4 regions of the Bacillus sp. z50 genome follow, and region 1 is predicted to be linked to each of the others. Evidence: predicted binding sites of a transcription regulator. Region 1 holds the regulator's gene; each other region holds the start of a gene.
What was found. Region 1 encodes Rex, which represses fermentation and respiration genes when NADH is low (regulators of the CRP and FNR family bind a similar motif). Its sites were predicted from a motif close to TTGTGAAATATTTCACAA; they were not measured.
Positions count from the first base shown of each region.

Region 2: qoxA (cytochrome aa3 quinol oxidase subunit II) is a predicted target of Rex. The motif match lies at 2,518-2,535, and genes of this name have one in related genera.
Region 3: AC4G3N_RS08780 (formate/nitrite transporter family protein) is a predicted target of Rex. The motif match lies at 1,816-1,833, and genes of this name have one in related genera.
Region 4: arcA (arginine deiminase) is a predicted target of Rex. The motif match lies at 1,643-1,660, and genes of this name have one in related genera.

Region 1 is NZ_JBZFQL010000008.1:80,945-86,744, forward strand. Features, by position in the region: gene groL (chaperonin GroEL) at 1-879, opposite strand, end outside; gene groES (co-chaperone GroES) at 937-1,221, opposite strand; gene AC4G3N_RS17735 (CPBP family intramembrane glutamic endopeptidase) at 1,522-2,253, shown strand; gene AC4G3N_RS17740 (YdiK family protein) at 2,250-2,462, shown strand; gene AC4G3N_RS17745 (redox-sensing transcriptional repressor Rex) at 2,499-3,158, opposite strand; gene AC4G3N_RS17750 (ABC-F family ATP-binding cassette domain-containing protein) at 3,798-5,720, shown strand.
Region 2 is NZ_JBZFQL010000005.1:108,585-114,384, forward strand. Features, by position in the region: gene AC4G3N_RS14725 (nucleoside deaminase) at 1-275, opposite strand, end outside; gene AC4G3N_RS14730 (cation diffusion facilitator family transporter) at 721-1,623, shown strand; gene AC4G3N_RS14735 (methyltransferase domain-containing protein) at 1,756-2,346, opposite strand; gene qoxA (cytochrome aa3 quinol oxidase subunit II) at 2,754-3,686, shown strand; gene qoxB (cytochrome aa3 quinol oxidase subunit I) at 3,720-5,666, shown strand; gene qoxC (cytochrome aa3 quinol oxidase subunit III) at 5,663-5,800, shown strand, end outside.
Region 3 is NZ_JBZFQL010000002.1:601,532-607,331, forward strand. Features, by position in the region: gene AC4G3N_RS08775 (peptide chain release factor 3) at 1-1,306, opposite strand, end outside; gene AC4G3N_RS08780 (formate/nitrite transporter family protein) at 1,909-2,745, shown strand; gene AC4G3N_RS08785 (AAA family ATPase) at 2,806-5,800, opposite strand, start outside.
Region 4 is NZ_JBZFQL010000003.1:513,489-519,288, forward strand. Features, by position in the region: gene argS (arginine--tRNA ligase) at 1-659, opposite strand, end outside; T-box leader at 711-921, opposite strand; gene argR (arginine repressor) at 1,064-1,519, shown strand; gene arcA (arginine deiminase) at 1,751-2,983, shown strand; gene argF (ornithine carbamoyltransferase) at 3,032-4,042, shown strand; gene arcD (arginine-ornithine antiporter) at 4,113-5,528, shown strand; gene arcC (carbamate kinase) at 5,573-5,800, shown strand, end outside.

The sequences.
Region 1 (5,800 bases):
TAATGCAGCGATGTCTTCAAGCATAGCTTTACGACGGTCACCGAATCCAGGAGCTTTAACAGCTACTGCATTGAATGTTCCGCGAAGTTTGTTCACAACTAGAGTTGCTTGTGCTTCACCTTCAACATCCTCAGCAATTAGCAATAAAGGTTTACCTTGTTGAACAACTTGTTCAAGGACAGGAAGTACTTCCTGGATGTTAGAGATTTTCTTATCTGTGATCAAGATGTATGGATTTTCTAGTACAGCTTCCATTTTATCGGAATCTGTTACCATGTATGGAGAAGAATATCCACGGTCGAATTGCATACCTTCTACTACATCTAGTTCAGTTGTAAATCCTTTGGATTCTTCGATTGTGATAACTCCGTCGTTACCAACGCGTTCCATTGCTTCAGCAATTAGAGCGCCAACTTCTTCGTCAGCAGAAGAAATCGCAGCAACTTGTGCAATGGATTCTTTGCCTTCGATTGGTTTGGAGATTGCTTGTAATTCTTCAATTGCAACAGAAACAGCTTTTTCAATCCCTTTACGAACGCCCATTGGGTTAGCGCCAGCTGTTACGTTTTTCAATCCTTCACGAATCATAGCTTGGGCAAGAACTGTTGCAGTAGTTGTACCGTCACCAGCAATTTCATTTGTTTTGCTTGCTACTTCTGCAACCAATTTAGCACCCATGTTTTCAAACGCGTCTTCAAGCTCGATTTCTTTTGCGATTGTTACACCATCATTTGTGATAAGTGGGGAACCGAATTTCTTTTCAAGAACAACGTTACGTCCTTTTGGTCCAAGTGTAACTTTTACTGTATCAGCTAATGCATCTACCCCACGTAACATAGCGCGGCGAGCTTCTTCACTAAATTTAATATCTTTTGCCATACGTAAATTACCTCCTCGATTTTTTTGTTATGTCTTATTTTTTAATCGACATTTTCGTTAAGCAATAACGGCCAAAATGTCGCTTTCACGTAAAATTAAGTATTCTTTACCTTCGTATTTAATTTCTGTACCTGAATATTTAGAGAAGATAATATGATCGCCTTCAGATACTTCCAATCCTACTCGCTCACCATTCTCAAGGACACGGCCTGTTCCTACCGCTACAATTTTGCCTTCAGATGGTTTTTCTTTGGCAGTGTCTGGTAACACGATGCCGCTTGCAGTTTTTTCCTCTTGTGCGACAAGTTCAATCACAACGCGATCTCCTAGTGGCTTTAACAAGTAAAACTACCTCCTTAAAGTTATCTCCATTTTTATTAGCACTCATCATCGTTGAGTGCTAACACAATTTATAGTTTAAATAAAGAACCAATGATTTGCAAGTAATATTAGTTAAAATTTTTAAATTTTATCACCATTTATTTATCTTACCCAAATAAGGTCTAAATATCCTTTTTATTTCAGTTTGGTAGATGAAGAGAAGGAAAATGTTTCGCAATTGTAACTATGAGGTAAAAACGGTTAAAATTAAAGATATACGCAATCTAATATCTATATAAAAGATTAAGGGAGTTTTTCTATTTGAAAAAATATTACTGGTCAATTCTCATTACCTATATTGCCATGCAATTTTCTTCTATTCTTGGTATCCCAATTATGCTGGTTTTCTTATCGAACACGAATATCCCCGCGGAACGGATAGAAGTATTGGCTGCAGGGTATTGGATTGTTATAAGCTTTATTCTGGCTTCTATCATTACTCTAGTCCTACTGAGATATGAAAAAAATAATAGAAGCTTAGGCGATCAGGCAAGTGTGGGAGCTTCGATCGGCTGGGCAATTGGCGGAGTATTTCTTGCTTTGTTTTCACAATCTATAGCTGGTAATATCGAACGAATTATTGGTATTCCTACCGGGTCTGAAAATACACAGAATATACTCGGTCTCATTGAGGCAGTACCGCTTGTTATGGTAGTCAGTTCTGTACTTGGGCCATTTTTAGAAGAGATTGTCTTTAGGAAAATTATCTTTGGCACATTACACAAGCGATTGAATTTCTTCCTGAGCGCGTTAATCAGTTCACTGATCTTTGCCGTTGCTCACATGGAATTTGTACATATCCTGCTTTATACAGCAATGGGATTCACATTTGCTTATTTATATGTTAAAACAAAGAGAATCCTTGTTCCTATTTTTGCCCACATTACTATGAATACATTAGTTGTAATCGTACAATCACTTTACAAAGATGATATATTAAAAAATATGGAAGAGCTTAATAAAGTTCAAAGCTTTATCGGAGGTTTGTTATGAGACGTTCACCGTTGTATATGGCAACGACTTACTTAATTTTAGGTGCTATTTTTATATTTTTTGCTGTTCAAAATGTATCACGCAGCGGTTGGGATTTCTTTACCTATTTCCTGATCATACTGGCTACACTTGATGTTGGTTCAGGAATCCGCTTGGTGATGATTCATAAGCAAATAAAGAAAATGAAAAGTGAAAAACCAAAAGAATAACAAAAAAAATCTCGGAGGGAAAACCTTCGAGATTTTTTATTCTGTATCTTCCGTATTTCCGGATGGATAATGTTTAAGAAAATATACTAATGATTGCAATTCGACTGCAAGGTCAATATGATGGACACGAATGCTGTCTGGCACATTCAGACGTGCCGGCGTAAAGTTTAAAATAGCCTTAATGTTCGCAGCCACTAAACGATCTGTAATAGATTGGGCAACCTGTGATGGAACTGTTAAAATAGCTACACTAATATCTTGCTTTTCAAGTTTTTTCTCCAGTTCATCCATATGATAGAGCGGAACATCCCCTATAAGGGTTCCTACTTTATCAGGAGAAACATCAAACGCCATTTCAATCTTTGTATTATTATTTTTCATAAAATTATAATTTAAGAAAGCTGTACCTAGATTCCCGACTCCAATTAGAGCTACCTTTGTAATCTCATCTTGATCGAGAGTTTTTCTAAAGAAGGATAATAGATAATTAACATTGTAACCATACCCTTTTTTACCTAAAGCACCAAAGTACGAGAAATCTCTTCGTATAGTAGCTGAATCTACTTTAACAGCTTCACTTAGTTCTGCGGAAGAAACTCGTAGTTTTCCTGACGCGTGTAGATTTTGTATAAAACGATAATATAATGGAAGTCGTTTGGCTGTAGCCTGCGGTATTTTAGTATTTTCCTGCAAAATTAATTCCCTTCTCCCTATTCTTTCTTGTCAATCGTTACTCCATATATCAAAACTGCCTTTGATAATCCCGACTGGTTTTACCCCCCGGTTTTCCAATGAAAATAGTTTCCTTCAATAACCATTGATTTTTCGATTGCTTTGCACATAACATATAAGGTTAATCAAGTATTGCTGAAACAGCTGTTATTTCTTACTTTCGTTTTTAAGATTATACGAATAATTAATCTATTCATATTTTCAGCCTTTTTCCATATAAAATCAATATCTAATCCTTGGAGTGCCCGGGTATCACATAGAAATTATATCAGAAGTTTTCTTCACTACCATAATTCTAACTATCTTAGCTATGTATAATACGCCGCTTTTTTATCAATGATTCGTTACTTTTATATTCGAGCAAAATACTAGGACTAGCGGTTCTGATTGTTTCCAGGTTACCTCCGCGATACCAATCATATGGGATCTTTCCTGATTAATAAAGCACGTAAATTCACTGAAAGTTTATTCTCCTATTCCTATTCTATAATATTTCTATCATTTTTGGTAATTTTTGTGTGAGTATTCACAAATTTTCTATTAAGTTGCGGTGCTTATCAAGAGTAGGCTACACTTAAGGTATGTACTTCTTGAGGTGAGAATATGATTATTTTACAAGTTAATAATGTATCCAAATATTATGGAGCTGAAGCAATTTTATCTACTATTAAGCTCGAAGTTCAAACGAAAGACCGTATAGCACTTGTTGGCAGAAACGGTGCAGGAAAATCCACCCTGCTTAAGATCATTGCAGGTCACCTTTCACATGACAGTGGGGAGATCTATAAGCCAAAAGATGTTTCGATTGGATATTTGGCTCAAAATACCGGTCTCCAATCAGACCGCTCTATTTGGGATGAAATGATCTCTGTTTTTGAAGGCTTACAAAAACAAGAAGATGAATTGAGATTATTGGAAAAATCTATGGCTGATCCTTCTGTCTACAATGATGAACAAAAATATAACCGGGTATTAAAAGATTACGATCGTCTCCAGGAGCAATTTAAAAATTCTGGCGGTTACCAAATGGAAGCAGATGTACGTTCTGTCTTACACGGTCTGCGTTTCTCGGATTATGATTATACTACATCTATTAATTCCTTAAGCGGCGGCCAAAAAACCAGGCTTGCACTAGGTAAATTATTATTAACGAAACCTGATTTACTGATTCTAGACGAGCCGACCAACCATCTTGATATCGATACATTAAGCTGGCTCGAAGGCTATCTTCAATCTTACCCTGGCGCTATCCTAATTGTTTCCCATGATCGTTATTTCCTTGATAAGGTTGTCCATCAAGTAATGGAGCTTTCCCGAACATCAATTAAGAAATATACAGGGAATTACAGCAGATACTTAGAGCAAAAGGCAGAGGAATACGAACGTAATGCAAAGCTTTATGAAAAACAGCAGGATGAGATTGCAAAATTAAAAGATTTTGTCCAAAGAAACATGGCCAGAGCATCTACAACTAAACGAGCCCAGAGCCGGCAAAAGGCCCTGCAGCGTATGGAAGTAATGGATCGGCCCTTGGGCGATGAAAAATCAGCTAATTTTACCTTTGAGATTGAAAAGCAAAGTGGTAATGAAGTTCTTCAGGCAAATGATTTGTCTATTGGATATGAAGCATCTGTTGCCAGCCACTTGAACTTTAGAATCACTAGAGGAGAAAGCATTGCACTGATTGGTCCTAATGGGGTAGGGAAATCTACTTTATTAAAAACATTGATTAACAGAATTCCGGCTTTGCATGGAGATTTTCAGCTCGGTGCCAATGTGACACTCGGATATTATGATCAAGAGCAGGCTAATCTATCGTCCAACAAAACTGTGCTAAATGAGTTATGGGATGACTTCCCTAACCAACCTGAAAAGGATATCCGATCCATATTAGGAAACTTTCTATTCAGCGGAGACGATGTAATGAAAACTGTCTCTACCTTGAGCGGTGGTGAAAAAGCACGGCTGGCTCTTTCAAAATTAATGATGCAAAAAGCCAACCTTTTAATTTTAGATGAGCCGACCAACCACTTGGATTTGGACAGTAAATTAGTGCTTGAAAATGCACTGGTTGATTATTCAGGCACTCTCCTCTTTGTATCCCATGACCGTTACTTTATCAATCGAATTGCCGATAAAGTATTGGAAATGAAAGCAGATGGTACAATTGAATACTTGGGAGATTATGACTACTATATTCAGAAAAAACAAGAACAAGCGGAACTCGCTGAACTGGAAAAACCAGCGGATTCTATCTCCAACAATCGCCCTGTTTCAGATAAAACTACTTATCAGGAGGACAAGGAGCTTAAAAAGAAAGAGCGCCAACGCCAAAGACGTATCGCAGAAATTGAAACTACCATTGAAGAACTTGATACACGGATATCCGATTTAAATACACAATTATGTGATCCGGAAATCTATCAGGACCATGAGAAATCATTGGAAATCCAGACAACTCTTACAGCAACTGAAGAAGAATTGGAAGCATTAATGGAAGAGTGGACTTCTCTACAAGACGAATAAATCAAGATAAAAAACCAAGTTAGGGATGGCTTGGTTTTTATCAACATTTTTATCCACATTAAAAAAGTTATAAAATAAGG
Region 2 (5,800 bases), on a different contig from region 1:
CCTGCCCAAAGGATGGCCCCTAAGCACATAGGACAAGGCTCAGCCGTTGTATAAAGCTCTGCTCCGGATAGGTCATAATGATTTTCATGAAGGCATGCTTCCTTAATCGCAACTATTTCTCCATGCATGGTTGGATCAAGCTCCTTAACCACCATATTATGGCCCTTTCCAATGATTTTCCCATCCTTGACAATGACAGCTCCGAAAGGTCCGCCATGCCCTTGTTTAATTCCTTCATACGCTTCTTCAACAGCGGCTTTCATAAATGGATTCATACTCCTTAATACCCCCGATATTTGATTTATCAATAGGATGCTGTATCTTCGGTGTAGACTCATAATTCAAATCTATTGTATTACTTGACGGTTAGTCAATATTCCCGTTAGACCTTACTCATAATCATCAATTGCTTTATCACGCCATTTTTGTTCAGATGGATAAAACATTTCCAAATAACGATTTTCAATCCTTTCCTCAGTCCATTTACTATCTGATCCATGTGCGTATAGTCAGTTCTCATCAACTGGCAACCATTCATTATCAAACGCAGGGATGGCATTCATTAAAGATTTGGAAATGAACTGCACCAGCGTGAATTAATTAGGAAATAAAAAACAAGAGTATTCCAAATGATTAATTAATTGGAACGCTCTTTTTTATGAATTTTATTCTATACTAATAAGTAATGATGAATTCAATAAAGAACTTGAGGTGACCTTTTTGGAGAAACAAAAATACAGGGACCTTAAATTAGGTGAACGCGGAGCAATCCTAAGTATTGTTGCATACTTATTTCTTTCCATATTAAAGCTGATTGTTGGATATATAAGTGAGTCTGAAGCATTACGTGCAGATGGGCTGAACAATATAACTGACATCATTGCCTCAGTAGCTGTATTAATTGGTTTAAAAGTTTCTCAGCGGCCTCCCGATAGCGATCATGCATATGGGCACTGGAAAAGTGAATCGATTGCCTCTCTCCTATCTTCTTTTATCATGATGACAGTAGGTATCCAAGTTCTAACGGATGGATTCCAATCCATTTTAAGCAGGGAAAAAAATATACCTGATATAACGGCAGCATACACGGCGATTTTTTCCGCCCTCGTCATGTACTTCGTCTATCGCTATAATATAAAGCTAGCCAAAAGAATCAACAGCCATTCCGTAAAAGCTGCTGCCAAAGACAATATTTCTGATGCGTATGTCAGTATTGGAGCAGCAATTGGCATATTCGGCTCCCAGCTAAATATGCCTTTCCTCGATACAATTACTGCCATACTCGTAGGGTTATTGATTTGCAAAACAGCCTGGGATATTTTTAGAGAAGCATCCCATTACTTATCAGATGGCTTTGATGAGTCTAAGATTAAAATCTATCAAAATTCCATTGACCAAATAGAAGGGGTTAAAGGGATTAAAAAAATCATGGGACGAAATTACGGGAATAATGAAGTCATCGATATCATTATTTTGGTAGACAACACGTTAAATATTAAAGAAGCCCATGATATTGCTACTCTTGTAGAAAAAGATTTAATGAAGGATCATGGAGTATATCGTGTCCATGTTCATGTGGAACCATATGAAGAAAAAACAGAAAAAAGGCCAGGCCCAAATTAATGATAGGTATCCGGCTGTTTGCCCTAAAGAGCTACAAATTGGTTGTTTATATTACTGAATCTACCACTACTCCATAAACCTTCTGATATTTTATACGAAAAAAGGCATTCCAATGGGAACGCCTTTTTCAATTTAATAAGCTAGCCGGTAGATCAGTATTCTCTCAAACGGATTCGTTTCATTTAGAACAATCTCTTTGTGTAGTTCAAACACAGATTGATTTTCAAGAAAATATATATAATCCTCAGATGGATAATATAATATTAGGTGTACCTCGCGATATGTTTCTTCAACGGACAACAGAATGTTCGTTAGAACCTGGCGGAATATTTGTATCGTAAAAGGATTAAAGAAATAAAACCTATTATAAGTTGGTTGAATTTGAAACTCCTCTGCCAGACAACAGTGAAATTGAATTCGGTCTTTCCCCTTGTAATTATAGTTCTTGAGATTTTCCTCAGCTTCATTAATAAATTGTTCATTCATTTCTACCCCACTTACAAACGCCCCTGTCTTGTAATGAAGAAAGAAATTTAGTCTCCCCTTTCCGCATCCAAAATCGACCATATGATCATCCCTATTAAGGTCATACTCATCCAATAACTTTTCTAAAATCCAATACGGAGTCGGCTCATATCGGTGATAATGCATAGAATTATAAAATCCAGTTTGATTACCGACTGTTTTTATATGTAATAACTCATCATAATCTTTTTCGTTCATTGTATAACTCCGTTTCACTTATCTAGATTACTCATAAGTTTAAGCCTTTTTGATACTGATCGAAACCCTTTTTCTATATAATAGGCGTTTTCAGATTTCACATCCTAGTATTCACATAAAAATGCTACTTTAAAGTGACAATTTTACAATAAATTCTAAGAATATAATTAATTGTTAATTTGTTCACAACTTTGTCAAAATTGAAGATTTCCATGTCTTCTTTTAGTTTCATATATTTGTAATTTTGAAATTCAGTTATTATATTGAAAATCAGGGGCTATGGAAAAAGGAAGAATTATACCTAAATAGCAGCAAGAAAGGGAAATTATAACTATCAAGGTGTGCAGATTTACTGAATTTCCCTTACATAGCTTGAATTTACTTATTACATTAGGAAGGGGAAAAATATGAATAAAAAATGGGCACTTTTGAGTTCCATGATGGCGTCTATTCTTATGTTAGCGGGATGTGACTGGGTTGTATTCGACACAAATGGTCCTGTCGCAAAAACACAATCCAATGCCATTCTTTTCTCAATGGCTTTAATGGCAGCTGTTGTGCTTGTAGTATATGTACTTTTTATCGTTATTTTATATAAATACCGAGCATCCAAAGCTCCAAAAGATTACGAGCCTCCACATATGGAAGGCAGCAAGGCGCTTGAAATAACATGGACAGTCATACCAATTATTATTGTAGCCATTTTAGCTGTAGTCACAGTTAAAACTACATTTGAAGTAGAAGGAAAGCCAAAAGGCTATGAAGATCAAAAACCATTGGTTATCTACGCAGCTTCTTCAAACTGGAAATGGCATTTCAGTTATCCAGAGCAAGGTATTGAAACGGTTAACTATGTAAACATTCCAACTAATAGAGTAGTAGAATTCCGTCTATATTCTTATGGACCAATTACAAGCTTCTGGATTCCACAGCTCGGTGGTCAAAAATACGCCATGAGTGACATGGTAACAAAATTAAATTTTGTAGCTGAAACACCAGCTTCCATGATGGGAAGAAATGCAAACTTCAGTGGTGAAGGCTACGCCCATATGGATTTTGAAGCACTGTCTATGACTCCAGATGATTTCGAAGAATGGGTTAGTGATGTAAAAGCAAATGAAGATAAGTTAACAGAAGAAAAATTTGAAAAACTGCTTGATACAGCACACGTCGGCAGACAATCATATTCTTCTACTCACTTGGATTTCAGCCCTCCACCGGAAGGACATCATCATGGTTCTGAACCATCTCCATCAAACGAGAGCGATGAAGCAGACAACACGTTTGATGAAGATACAGAAAAAGGTAATTCCGAGCACGAGAATCATTCAAATCATTAAAATTAAAGCTTTCATAAGAAAGGAGTTACAACCTTGGATTGGGATAAATTTATAGTACATGGTGGCCCGTTAATCTATGGCGCAATGGTAAGTATTGTCGCTGTATCGCTGGCTATCGTTATCGGCCTGACTTATTTTAAGAAATGGCGCTGGCTTAAAGATGAATGGCTTACCACTGTTGATCATAAACGTATTGGGGTCATGTATATTCTCTGTGCTTTAGTTATGTTATTCCGCGGCGGTGTTGATGGTTTATTAATGCGTGGACAGTTAGCTAAGCCTGAAAACGGACTGCTTGATGCACAGCATTATAACGAAATCTTTACAACGCATGGCGTGGTTATGATTTTATTTATGGCAATGCCATTTATCATTGGATTAATGAATATTGTTGTGCCTCTTCAAATTGGGGCGCGTGACGTTGCTTTCCCTTATTTAAATGCTATCAGCTTCTGGTTATTCTTTGCCGGAGCAATGCTATTTAATATCTCGTTCGTTATTGGTGGATCACCGGATGCCGGATGGTCAGCCTACTTCCCGCTTGCAGGTATAGAATTCAGCCCTACTGTGGGGAATAACTACTACAGTATTGCGATTCAGATTGCCGGTATTGGGACGCTGCTAACGGGTGTTAATTTTATCGTTACAATTTTAAAAATGAGAGCACCTGGTATGACTCTATGGAAAATGCCAATGTTCACATGGTCTATTTTAATCACTAGCATCATTATCGTTTTTGCTTTCCCTGTTTTAACAGTAGCTCTTGCCTTAATGATGTTTGACCGTTTGTTTGGTACACAATTTTTCACTATGCAAGATGGCGGAATGGATATGCTTTGGGCTAACCTGTTCTGGGTATGGGGCCATCCTGAAGTATATATCGTTATTCTTCCTGCCTTTGGTATATTCAGTGAGGTTATTTCAACATTCGCGAGAAAAAATCTGTATGGATACAAATCAATGGTGTTCAGTATGCTTGCCATCTCTGCCCTATCCTTTACTGTATGGGTTCACCATTTCTATACGATGGGTCAAGGTGCCATGGCAAACAGCTTCTTCTCGATTACTACGATGTTAATCGCTGTACCTACAGGAGTTAAGATATTTAACTGGCTCCTTACGATGTATAAAGGAAAAATTGAAATTACCACGCCAATGCTGTATGCCCTGGCATTCATACCAATCTTCACCTTTGGTGGAGTCACAGGGGTTATGCTAGCGATGGCAAGTGCGGATTATCAATATCATAATACAATGTTCTTGGTAGCCCATTTCCACTATGTTTTAATACCGGGTACAGTGTTTGGGGTACTGGCGGGTATGTATTTCTGGTTCCCTAAAATCTTTGGATTCAAATTAGACGAGAAATTAGGAAAAATCGCATTCTGGATTATTTCTATTTCATTCAATGTCACATTCCTGCCTCTATTCGCATTGGGACTTAAAGGGATGAACCGAAGAATGTATACGTACTCTGAAGAAACTGGGTATGGACCATTGAACCTTATCGCATCATTAGGTGCTGTCGGTTTAGCAATTGGATTCATCGTTCTCGTTTATAGCTTCTACTGGAGCTTCCGTTATGCTCCAAGACTAAAAGGAGACTCAGATCCATGGGGTGGCCGTACATTGGAATGGGCAACGAAAACACCTGTTCCAGCCTATAACTTTGCCATTACTCCTGAAGTGGATTCTGTAGATTCCTGGTGGGATCACAAAAAAGGTACACATAATCTGTTCACACGAAAAATCGAAGAAATACACATGCCTAGCAGTGACTTTAAACCGTTTCTAATGGCAGTGGCCTTCTTCTTCTGGGGATTCTTTATGGTATTTAGTATGTGGATTCCAGCCATTATCGCTGCGGTTCCAATTATCTATTTGATGTTTGTACGTTCCTTCAATGATGATCATGGGTTCCATATATCTGTGAAAGAAATTGAAGAAGAAGAAAGAAAATTGCGAGGTGAGACAGAATGAAATTAGATGCCTCTCAACCATTGGAATATAGTACTGAACAAAATCAGCTTAAGATACTGGGCTTCTGGATTTTCCTTGGAGCAGAGATCGTATTATTCGCTACACTGTTTACTGTCTACTTTGTACTGGAAAAT
Region 3 (5,800 bases), on a different contig from region 1:
GAATATAGGATTCAATCCCAACTGTTTTAAATAATTGAATGGCACCTTCCTGTACAAGCTGATTAATTCCCTTGTGAAAATGCTTTTGTTTTAATACATTTTTAGCGCTGACACGTACAAACATTTCAGGTGTAAATTGTGGCAGACGTTCGAAAGAAAATGCTTCTTTTCCTGAAGTTAGCGTATCACCAATCTGATAGGTTCCTGTATCATATAATCCGATAATATCTCCTGCTACTGCTTCAGCAATATTGTTTCTTTCCTCTGCAAGAAATTGTGTTGAATTATTAAGTTTCATAGGCTTGCCTGTTCGGCTTAATTGAACAGTCATCCCACGTTCAAACTTACCTGAGCAAATGCGCAAAAAGGCAATTCGGTCACGGTGCATCGGATTCATATTTGCTTGGATTTTAAATATAAATCCTGAAAAAGTATCCTGAACGGGTTCAACCGGCCCCACGGATGATGGTCTTGGCTGAGGCTTTGGCGCAAACTCTAAATACGTATCCAAAAATGTCTGAACGCCAAAATTAGTAAGGGCACTTCCAAAGAATACAGGAATTAATTCACCATTTCTGACTTTTTCACGCGAAAATTCATTTCCTGCTTCATTTAACAATAACACTTCTTCCAATGTTTGCTCATATAAAGGAGACTCAACAATAGAGTGATTTTCATCTTCTACTTCGCCTTCTTCATTCAATTTTAAGTATCTCTCTTCATCTTCAGCCTTAAACATTTCAATTCGGTTATAATAACGGTCATAAATACCGAAGAAGTCTTTACCCATCCCGATTGGCCAGTTCATTGGATAGGATTCTATTCCAAGCACTTCCTCCAACTCAGCCAATAGCTCAAGCGGCAATTTACCTTGGCGATCCATTTTATTAATAAATGTGAAAATAGGAATTCCTCTCATGCGACAAACCTTAAATAATTTCAATGTTTGTGCTTCAATCCCTTTGGCAGCATCAATAATCATAACTGCGCTATCAACAGCCATTAATGTACGGTACGTATCTTCACTGAAATCTTGGTGTCCAGGTGTGTCGAGGATATTAACACGGGTCCCATTATAGTCAAACTGCATAACACTAGAGGTTACGGAAATTCCACGCTGCTTCTCAATTTCCATCCAGTCGCTTGTCGCATATTTACCGGTTTTACGTCCTTTTACAGTTCCAGCGTCACGGATTGCGCCACCAAATAAGAGCAACTTTTCTGTTAACGTCGTTTTACCTGCGTCAGGGTGAGAAATAATTGCAAAGGTTCTTCTTGATTCTATCTGTTCTTTTAAATTTGTCATGTAAGCCATCCTTTTATATATAGTAAAACTTCATAAATCTATTCATCTTGGATCTACATCTCCAATGATACTTTGATGTTGTAAAAAGAAAATAACCACTTTAACAATTCTTATTAAAATCAAAATCCATCTTATCAAATATACCATGTAAAAAAATAATATGTGAATAGGCGAATCATAAGTTTTAATCAAACAGTCATATTTTCTCATATGTAGTGAATTACAGTCAATTAGTGTCCGTTTAAGTATTTCGCAATTCTTTGGGGCAAGGTAAGATAACATAAAAAAAACGAGCATTATTGCCCGTCCTTTAAGCTACTTTTTTCTTATTGGTTAATTTTTTTGTAATATAGCTGATCACGAAAGGTGCAGCTGCTGCAATAACTCTTTTTAAGATTTTACTTTTCAAGATAATCACCATCCTTATACTTACCTTACCCGTATTCGGTGGAAGATAATCACAAGATTTACGCAAGTTTACCTTATTTGAATAAAAGAGGCTATCAGAAAAGTGAATAATTTCACAAGCTTATTGATTAATTATAGAAGTCATAGTAGTTTATTTAGTAGACGTTTTTTCAGCATAGGAGGAATTTAACATCATGGAAGAACAAGGATTACAGTATTTAGTTGCCCTTGCAAAGAAAAAGAAAAGGCTGTTAGACCATTTTCCTCTTCATTATTTCTTAAGAGCGATGATGGCAGGAATATTTGTAGGGTTTGTAATCATTACCTGCTTTAGAACAGGAGAATATTTCAGGGTAGCCGACTCACCTTTTGCATACCTATTCCCGGCACTTTTCTTTGGTATCGCATTAATACTCATTATTTACGGTGGGGCAGAGCTATTTACCGGTAATACCGCTTATTTCACTGTCGCTTATATGCGTAATGAGGTAACTCTCAGAGATTTAGGCCGAAACTGGGGCGCTTGTTATCTTGGCAATGCTGTTGGGGCAATCTTCTTTGCCATTTTATTTTACCTTACAGGCATATTCAGCCACATTCCAAACGAGCATTTAATGCACGAAATTGTTTCTTATAAAATGCATGGATCTGTTTCAGCTTTATTCTTTAAAGGAATCCTTTGTAACTGGCTTGTTTGTTTAGCTTGTTACTTGCCTAGCCAAGTAAAAGGTGACGGAGCTAAAATGGCAATGATGATTGCAGTTGTATTTTTATTCTTCTCATCAGGCTTTGAACATAGCATTGCAAACTTATCATTATTCTCAATTGCATTAGTATCACCACATCCTGATACCATTACAATCGGAAATGCCATCTACAATTTGATTCCTGTTACTTTGGGTAATATTGTCGGTGGAGCAATATTTGTAGGAATGTTATATCAGTTCTTAAGTAAATCAAGCACAAAGCTTCAATTACAGGACAACATGAATAAAATCTCTGAAATCACTGAGAAAGAAAATACAAAATAATAAAGTGAACCAAGAAAAAGAAGACCAATTCATAAAGTTTGAATTGGTCTTCTTTTAATTTCAGCTCATGACGGCCTCTTTATGAATGTGAATCAATTGATACTCCTCATGCGACAATGTTTCCTCCAACAAATCCAATAAATGATAATGATGAGTGAAAAAGATAACTTGAGTTTTTTTCGATAATTCTTTTAAGATAGATAACGTAATTTTTGAACGTTCATTATCAAAGTGAACAAGAATATCATCGACAATAAATGGAATAGGTTCATTTTCCTCACAATATTTTTCTATGCTTGCAACTCTTAAGGATAAATACAATTGATCTTTTGTTCCATCACTCATCGCGTCTATTCCAATTTTCTCGTTATTTCTTAAACCCAGTAGTACTTCTTCATCCTTTTCATTATAATCAACAGTCAATCCTTCAAAGGAGTTCAGTGTTAATTTTGCAAACAGTTTTGATGCTTTTGTTAAAATCGGATTTTGATTTTCGGAACGGAAATATTCTATTCCCTTCTGTAATACAAATGTAGCTAATTTTTTTTGGACATATTGATCGGTCAATTCTGCGAGCTCAGCCAGGATACTTTCTCTTTCTTCTGCGGCCTGAACAGCTGCATATGAATTTCCCTTAATCTTTTCTTCATATTCTTTTCTGCATACACCAAAGATTTGGTTCTGTTCCGTTCTTTTCTCTTCCAAATCTGCAAGCTCTGCCTTTAATTCTGCCATTTCACTTTCCATAAAATCTAAATCAAGCTTGTCTATTTCATCCTTCATTTCTTGAATCGATAAGCCATTGCCAATCTCAAGTAACACCTTCTCCAGATTGATCAGTTCTGCAGACAGCTTTTGCTTTTGTCGATATTTATCTTCAATAATTTGCATTTCCTCGATGGTCTTTACACTTGCTGTCTGTAACAATTCATCAAGACGATTAAGCGCCATCTCTTTCTTATCCTTCGCTAACCGATATTCTTTTTTCCGTTTATCCAATTGTCCTTGCCATTCGAGTTGATTTTGCTTACACTTTTTCTGCTCCTGCAACTGATTCGTTAAATCATAGATAAAGGATTGGATATTTATTGGTTCAGGTAACTGTAACGTGTTAGCTACAATTCTGATATGATCTACATAATCCTGTACAAATAACATGCCAGCTTTTGCTTTGCTATTGATATCTGCCCATTCATCATACGTAGTAGTCAATTCATTGTACTTATCAAGCCTTTCCATTGTGTAATCAATCGGAGCCTGACTTTCAACTTGCAAGGGTTTAGTAGCATCCTCCCATGCTTCTCTCCAATTGACTAATTCACTTTGCTTGCTCGCCAGCTCCTGCTCGATTTGTTTAAGATCAGCAGCCTTGCTCTTCCACTCTTTTTCCAATGAATTCTTCTCATTGAAACGCTCTGTTGCTAAATGGACTACTCTATTTGCTTCTCTTATTAAGTCTGTGAGTGTCCATTCTGACACTTGAGTATCTAGATCATCGATTACTTCTGACAGGGCAAGGTATAAACGGCTTTTGATAGCCAATCGTTTTTCTGTCAGCTCATCCCAAAGTTTCTGTTTCTTTTTATATTCGCCTTGATTCTGCTTAATAACCGTGTATTTTCTTACCCATTCTTTCATTTCAGTTGGCGATAATGGCTCAATACCGAACGGCTGCCATAGCTCATTCCACTGTTGAAAAAACAGATTCATCTCATCTTTAAGGAACTGCAGCTGTGTCTCTGCAGCTGCAATTTTGGTTTCAGATCTCTTTATATCCTGCAACGACTTATTCTTCATGCCCACCTTTGCAGATTCTTTCCACATAGTATCTGAAAGTTCATCCGTTGTTTTTAAATCATGCTCAAATTTTTCTTCTACCTCTTGCTGACTGCAGTATTCCTTAATTGCTTCACGATCAATGTCTTCACCTTTAAGTTTATTCTTAATTAAGCTCCAACCATGGTCGCGAATCTGACGGGTTCTCTCTAAATCATCTTCTGTAGGAATAACAGACAAAGCTTCTAATTCAGCAATCGATTTCTCCGCTTCCAAAATAATCGTTTTTTCAACCTTAATACTGCGCTCTAAATTTGTTTTATCTTCATTAAATCTTTCAAGTTGCCCGATGTACTGATTAATAGTTTCTTCTAAAATGGAAATGTAAAAGGAATCAAACTCCTCTACCGAACCATCCCATAGTGGTAAATAGTTTAGCTCTTCCATTGATTTGTCTTTAAGATCCTTCATTTCCTCTGATAAAACATCTATGGTTTTTTCAATATTTCCTTCTATCTGGGCATGGTCAAGCACAAGTTTAAGCTTGGCAATATTCTTTACTTCTCCAAAACCTTCCCATTCCGCACGCTTTAAAGCAACAGTTTCCTTTAGACTTTCATGTCGTTTATTTATTTCTTTTATCGTTTCATGTAAAATCCCATATTGCTTATAAAGCATACGGATTTTTTCTTTGCGAGAAATGGCAATTCTAAAATCCTCAATATTGACACTATCTACCCTACTATAGCCCAGCTTAAGGAGAATATCGTTCATCCGATTGAGTGCCTGCTCAGCCTTTGCCTCATTTACATGTAAGTCTTTATTCTCTTTCTCGTATGCACCAACTTGGCTGAAAAGAGATTGAATCCTAGACTCACATGTTAAAAGTTTTTCATCGATATCCAGTTTGGCTAACTTCTCTTCAAGCGCCATTATTTCTGTATTGGATATTTTGGCATTTTCATCAGCATGTTTTAATTCATTTAATACATTTTCTCTTTGTAAATTAAAATCGTTGGGTAAATCCGGAATTTCAGTGAAGCTCTTTTGTTGCTCTATTAATCTGTCTCTTTCAATAAGAATAGGAGCAGCTTGGTTTAACTTCGATAATTTTTTTAGAGTTGCGTCTACCTGGAGGTAATGCTCTCTTAATTCATCCAGCTGTTTCTTACCATGAAGATAATCATCCTCCAGCTGCATCCATTGTCTGGCGAGCATTTGCGAATCATTAAGTCGGCGAGTTAACTCTTTTTCTTTCTTTAATAATTCGTTTATTTTT
Region 4 (5,800 bases), on a different contig from region 1:
TCTTCCAGCTTTTTGAACCAGTCACGTCCCTGTTGCTCTAGCTCAAGTTCTGTTTCGGCTTTTTCATGAAAGATAATATATAACTTTAAAAGTTCGCTGATGGGACTCTTTTTAACTTTTTCTTCATTTCCCCAAGCTTTATAGGCTACAATTAATTTTCCGAATTGAGTGCCCCAATCACCAATGTGATTAATTTTAACAGGGGTATAACCGCATTTTTTAATAATATTGGCTATAGAGGCTCCGATTACTGTGGAGCGAAGGTGCCCCATCGAAAAGGGCTTGGCGATATTGGGTGAAGACATATCAATTGCGATATTTTCACCATGTCCAAGAGAAAGTGTGCCGTACTGATGTTGATCAGTTAATATCGTATTCATTACTCTTTCACTGATAGACTTTTTATCGAGGAAAAAGTTAACATACGGTCCAATAGCTTTTACATCCTCATAACGTTCATCCTTTAGTTGGTCAGCTAATGTTACTGCAATTTTCTGCGGAGATTGCTTCCACAGTTTTGCGAGAGTGAAACAGGGAAATGCCAAATCTCCATGCTCTTTGTTCTTTGGGGTTTCGACCAAAGACAAGCATGTTTCAAGATTTAAGTCACCTTTTAGTACTTCATTCATATGAGAAGCTACATCTAGTTTTATATCCATATCCTCAGCCTCCGTAAAATATAATAAAAAAAGCCCGCCTCTTAAAAATCTTTAAGAGACGGGCTGTAAACCCGCGGTACCACTCTGCTTGTTCTAATGAACCACCTTAACTTTATAACGGAAAAGTCCGGCCCAAACTACTAAAGTTGTTCGAATGAGCATTTCAGAAGGGCGTTCCTTAAAACCATTAATACCAGGCTCTCACCATTCCCGGCTCGCTATAATTTGTATTTTAAGTACTATTCTTCATCATAAATATTATCTTTATTATTTTATATACAAATAGTATAGAAATTCCGAATAGAAAGTCAATACAAAATATTCTTTTGTATGAATATATTGCTCATCTATGCACAAATGAGTATAAATAGAATTATAGAACTTAGTAAAAGGAGTATTTTATTATGAATAAGGAAAAAAGACTCGCTATTATTAAGCAGGTAATTCAGAATAATGAAATTAAAACTCAGGAACAGCTGGTCGAAGAATTATCTAAGCAAGGGTTGCATATTACACAAGCCACCATTTCTCGAGATATCCGGGAATTAAGCCTGGTAAAATATCCATCTAAGACCGGAGGGACGAAGTATGGATTTATCGGAGATCATAAGTACAATGACACAATGAAACTACGTAAAAAAATGCAAGACGCATTATTAAATATTGAAAGAATAGAATATTTTATTATCCTAAAAGTATTACCTGGCCATGCCCACTCATTTGGGGCAATTTTAGATGAACTTGAGTGGGAAGAGAAGGCGGCAACTATATGTGGGAATGATACCTGTATGATTATTTGCCGTACAATCCATCAAGCAGAGGCCCTGGAAGAAAGGTTAAGAACAGTTGCAAATTTATAAGAAATATTTTTTTATATTTCAAGTATGATATGCAAAAAAATATACATAGTTATGCGAAATAATAGGAAATTAAAAATAATTAATTGAATATTCATACATAAACTTTTCTATTTAAAGAGATTTATGTGAGGATTTACACATTTTTTGTGTGTAAAAAATCACAAATCTCTTTTTTTCGTTCCTTTACACTAAAAATGTAAGAAAAATAAGGTGTGCAGGAGGAAAGGCAATATGACAAATCCAATTCATGTTACTTCTGAAATCGGCACTTTAAAAACTGTAATGTTAAAGCGTCCCGGAAAAGAAGTAGAAAATCTTACTCCGGAATATCTGGAGAGACTATTGTTTGATGATATTCCTTATTTGCCGATTATTCAGGAAGAGCACGATTATTTTGCTAATACACTAAGAGATCAAGGAATAGAAGTTTTATACCTTGAGAAGCTTGCTGCAGAATCTCTTACAAATCCTGAAGTGAAAGAGGAATTTGTTAGCCGCATGCTTGAAGAAAGCAATGCAAAGGTACAGGGTACATTTGAAAATCTTAAAGAGTATTTATTATCATTTTCAAATGAAGACATGGTTGACAAAATTATGTCCGGTATCCGCAAAAATGAACTGGAGATCAGCAAAAAAACACATTTGTATGAATTGATGGAAGACCATTATCCATTCTATACAGATCCAATGCCAAACCTGTATTTTACGCGGGACCCGGCAGCAGCTATCGGAAACGGTTTAACAATTAATAACATGCGCGAACCTGCAAGACGCAGAGAGTCCATGTTCATGGAATATATTATCAAGCATCATCCACGTTTTGCTGGTAAAGATGTTCCTGTATGGCTTGACCGTACTTATCATAACCCAATTGAGGGGGGAGATGAACTGGTATTAAGCCCAGAAGTAGTCGCAATCGGTGTTTCAGCAAGAACATCTGCTAAAGCAATCGAAAAATTCGCGCTTAGCATCTTGAATAAACAAAATCAATTCAAGAAAGTAATAGCTATTGAAATACCTAGCTGCCGTGCATTCATGCACCTGGATACTGTATTTACAATGGTAGACTACAATAAATTTACAATGCATCCGATGATTCAGGGACCTGGCGGTAAAATGAATATTTACATCCTTGAAAAAGGCGCTGATGAATTTAATGTAAATATCACACACCGTACTGACATTAAAGAGACTTTAAAAGAAGTGCTTAACTTGCCTGAACTTGAAATCATCCTTTGTGGTGACGGAGATGAAATCGCAGCTCCACGTGAACAGTGGAATGATGGTTCCAATACACTGGCGATTGCACCTGGTGTAGTTGTTACATATGACCGTAACTATATCTCAAACGAGTGCTTACGCAAACATGGTGTAAAAGTTATTGAAATCAAAAGCTCTGAATTGTCTCGTGGCCGTGGGGGCCCACGCTGCATGAGCATGCCTCTAGTACGTGAAGACATTTAATAAAAGATTTAGTTGATTAAAAGGTTATCGTTGGAGGGAGTATATAAAATGATTAAAACAAGACCAGACCTTAAAGGTAGAAGTTTCTTGGCTGAGAAAGATTTCACTGAAGAAGAATTCTTACACATGATTGATTTTGCTGCTGAGTTAAAGGAAAAGAAAAAACAAGGCATTCCTCACCGTTATATGGAAGGTAAAAATATTGCCTTATTATTTGAAAAACCATCAACTCGTACACGTTGTGCTTTTACGGTAGCTTGTACTGATTTAGGCGCTCATCCTGAGTATCTTGGAAAAGATGATATCCAACTTGGAAAAAAAGAATCTATTGAAGATACTGCTAAAGTTTTAGGCCGTATGTTTGATGGTATCGAATTCCGTGGCTTTGAACATGCAAAAGTGGAATCTTTGGCTGAGCACTCCGGAGTTCCTGTATGGAATGGTCTTACAGATTTATGGCATCCAACTCAAACTTTAGCGGACTTCTTAACAGTGAAAGAAAATGTAGGCCACTTAAAAGGCGTTAAATTCGTATACGTTGGGGATGGCCGTAACAACGTAGCAAACAGCTTACTTGTCGGCGGTGCAAAAGTTGGTATGGATGTACGTATCTGTTCACCGGAATCTTTATTCCCAGAAGCATCTATTGTTGAACTTGCTAAGGAATTAGCAAAAGAGTCCCAAGGCCGTGTAACAATCACATCTAATGTTGAAGAGGCAGTATCCGGCGCTGATGTTATCTACACAGATGTTTGGGTATCAATGGGAGAAGAAGACAAGTTCGCAGAACGTATCGCTTTATTAGCTCCATATCAAGTGAATATGGATATGATCAAAATGACTGGAAATGACAACGTGATCTTCTTACACTGCTTACCGGCATTCCATGACTTAGAAACTTCTTATGGTCGTGCGATTCATGAAGAGCACGGATTAGCTGAAATGGAAGTTACAGATGAAGTCTTCCGCAGCAAGCATTCCAAAGTATTTGATCAAGCTGAAAACAGAATGCATACAATCAAATCTGTAATGGCATTGACACTAGGAAATATTGAATAAGTAGATTAGCAGGGAATTGGTTCTACACAATTCCCTGCTACCATTATCAAATTAACGAGGTGAAGAAAAAATGGCAGAAGATAAAAAGATTGGCTTATTTGCCTTAATTGCCATTGTTATAGGTTCTATGATTGGAGGAGGAGCATTTAACCTTGCTTCAGATATGGCTGGTGCAGCTTCTCCCGGTGCAATTATTTTAGGATGGACAATTACTGGTATAGGGATGGTCGCGCTAGCGTTATCTTTCCAAAACTTGAATGATAAAAGACCGGATCTTGATGGTGGAGTTTATAGCTATGCTTCAGCTGGATTTGGTAAATTCATGGGATTCAACAGTGCTTGGGGTTACTGGCTGTCTGCATGGTTAGGTAACGTAGCATACGCTACACTTTTGTTCTCTTCCATTGGTTACTTTATCCCTATGTTTGAAGGTGGACAAAACATAGCTGCAATCATTGGTGCCAGCGTATTGCTTTGGGCTGTGCATGCTTTAGTATTACGAGGAGTTCACTCAGCAACACTTGTAAATACAATAACAACAATTGCAAAATTAGTTCCTATTTTCCTATTTATCATTATTGGTATTTTTGCTTTTAATGCGGATATTTTCTTAGACGACTTCTGGGGAACTGGTGCTGGCTTCAAATTTAGTGATGTTATGTCCCAAACAAAGAGCACTATGCTTGTAACACTTTGGGTGTTCATTGGGGTTGAAGGAGCGGTTGTTTTATCCAGCCGTGCGAAAGACAAAAAGGATGTTGGTAAAGCGACTGTCATTGGTTTGATTAGTACGTTAATCATTTACGTATTAATTAATATTATGTCTATCGGTGCAATGAATCGTGCAGAAGTAGCCGGTTTGGCTAATCCGTCTATGGCATATGTGTTTGAAGAAATGGTAGGTCCATGGGGAGCAACATTCATCAATCTTGGATTAATAGTCTCTGTCCTAGGTGCTTGGTTGGGCTGGACATTGCTGGCATCCGAGATTCCTTACTTAGCAGGTAAGGATAAATTATTCCCTAAATGGTTTGCAAAAGTTAATAAAAATGGGGCTCCGTCTAATTCTTTATGGATTACAAATGGTCTGATTCAAGTGTTCCTATTGACATTCCTTGTATCTGAGCAAGCTTATAACTTTGCATTTTCATTGGCATCTTCAGCTATTTTAATTCCGTATGCATTTACAGCATTCTATCAATTGAAATATTCCTTACAAGATACTGCCGCAGATCGCGTGAAAAACATTATTGTTGGTATTGTGGCAAGTGTATATGGTGTTTGGATGGTTTATGCAGCCGGTATTGGATACTTACTATTAACTATGCTTTTATATGCACCAGGTATCCTGATTTACAGAGCTGTACAGAAAGAAGCGAATATTAAACAAGTATTTACGAAAACAGAATTGGCTATTGCAGCAGCGTTTGTTGTATTTGCCGGTATGGCGATTGTTGGATTGATCAATGGAACTATTTCCATTTAATGAGTTCTAAATACAGACTGATTTTTGGAGGTATTGAATCAACTATGGAAAGAAAAAAAGTAGTGATAGCTTTAGGCGGTAATGCCATTCAATCCGGAGATGCCAGTGCAAAGGCTCAACAGCTGGCACTAGAAAAGACAGCTGAACAGCTTGCAACGCTTGTTGAAAATGGAATGGATATTATCATTTCGCATGGTAATGGTCCACAAGTAGGAAATATCCTTCTTCAGCAAAAAGCGGCTGATTCAGAGAAAAATCCAGCAATGCCACTT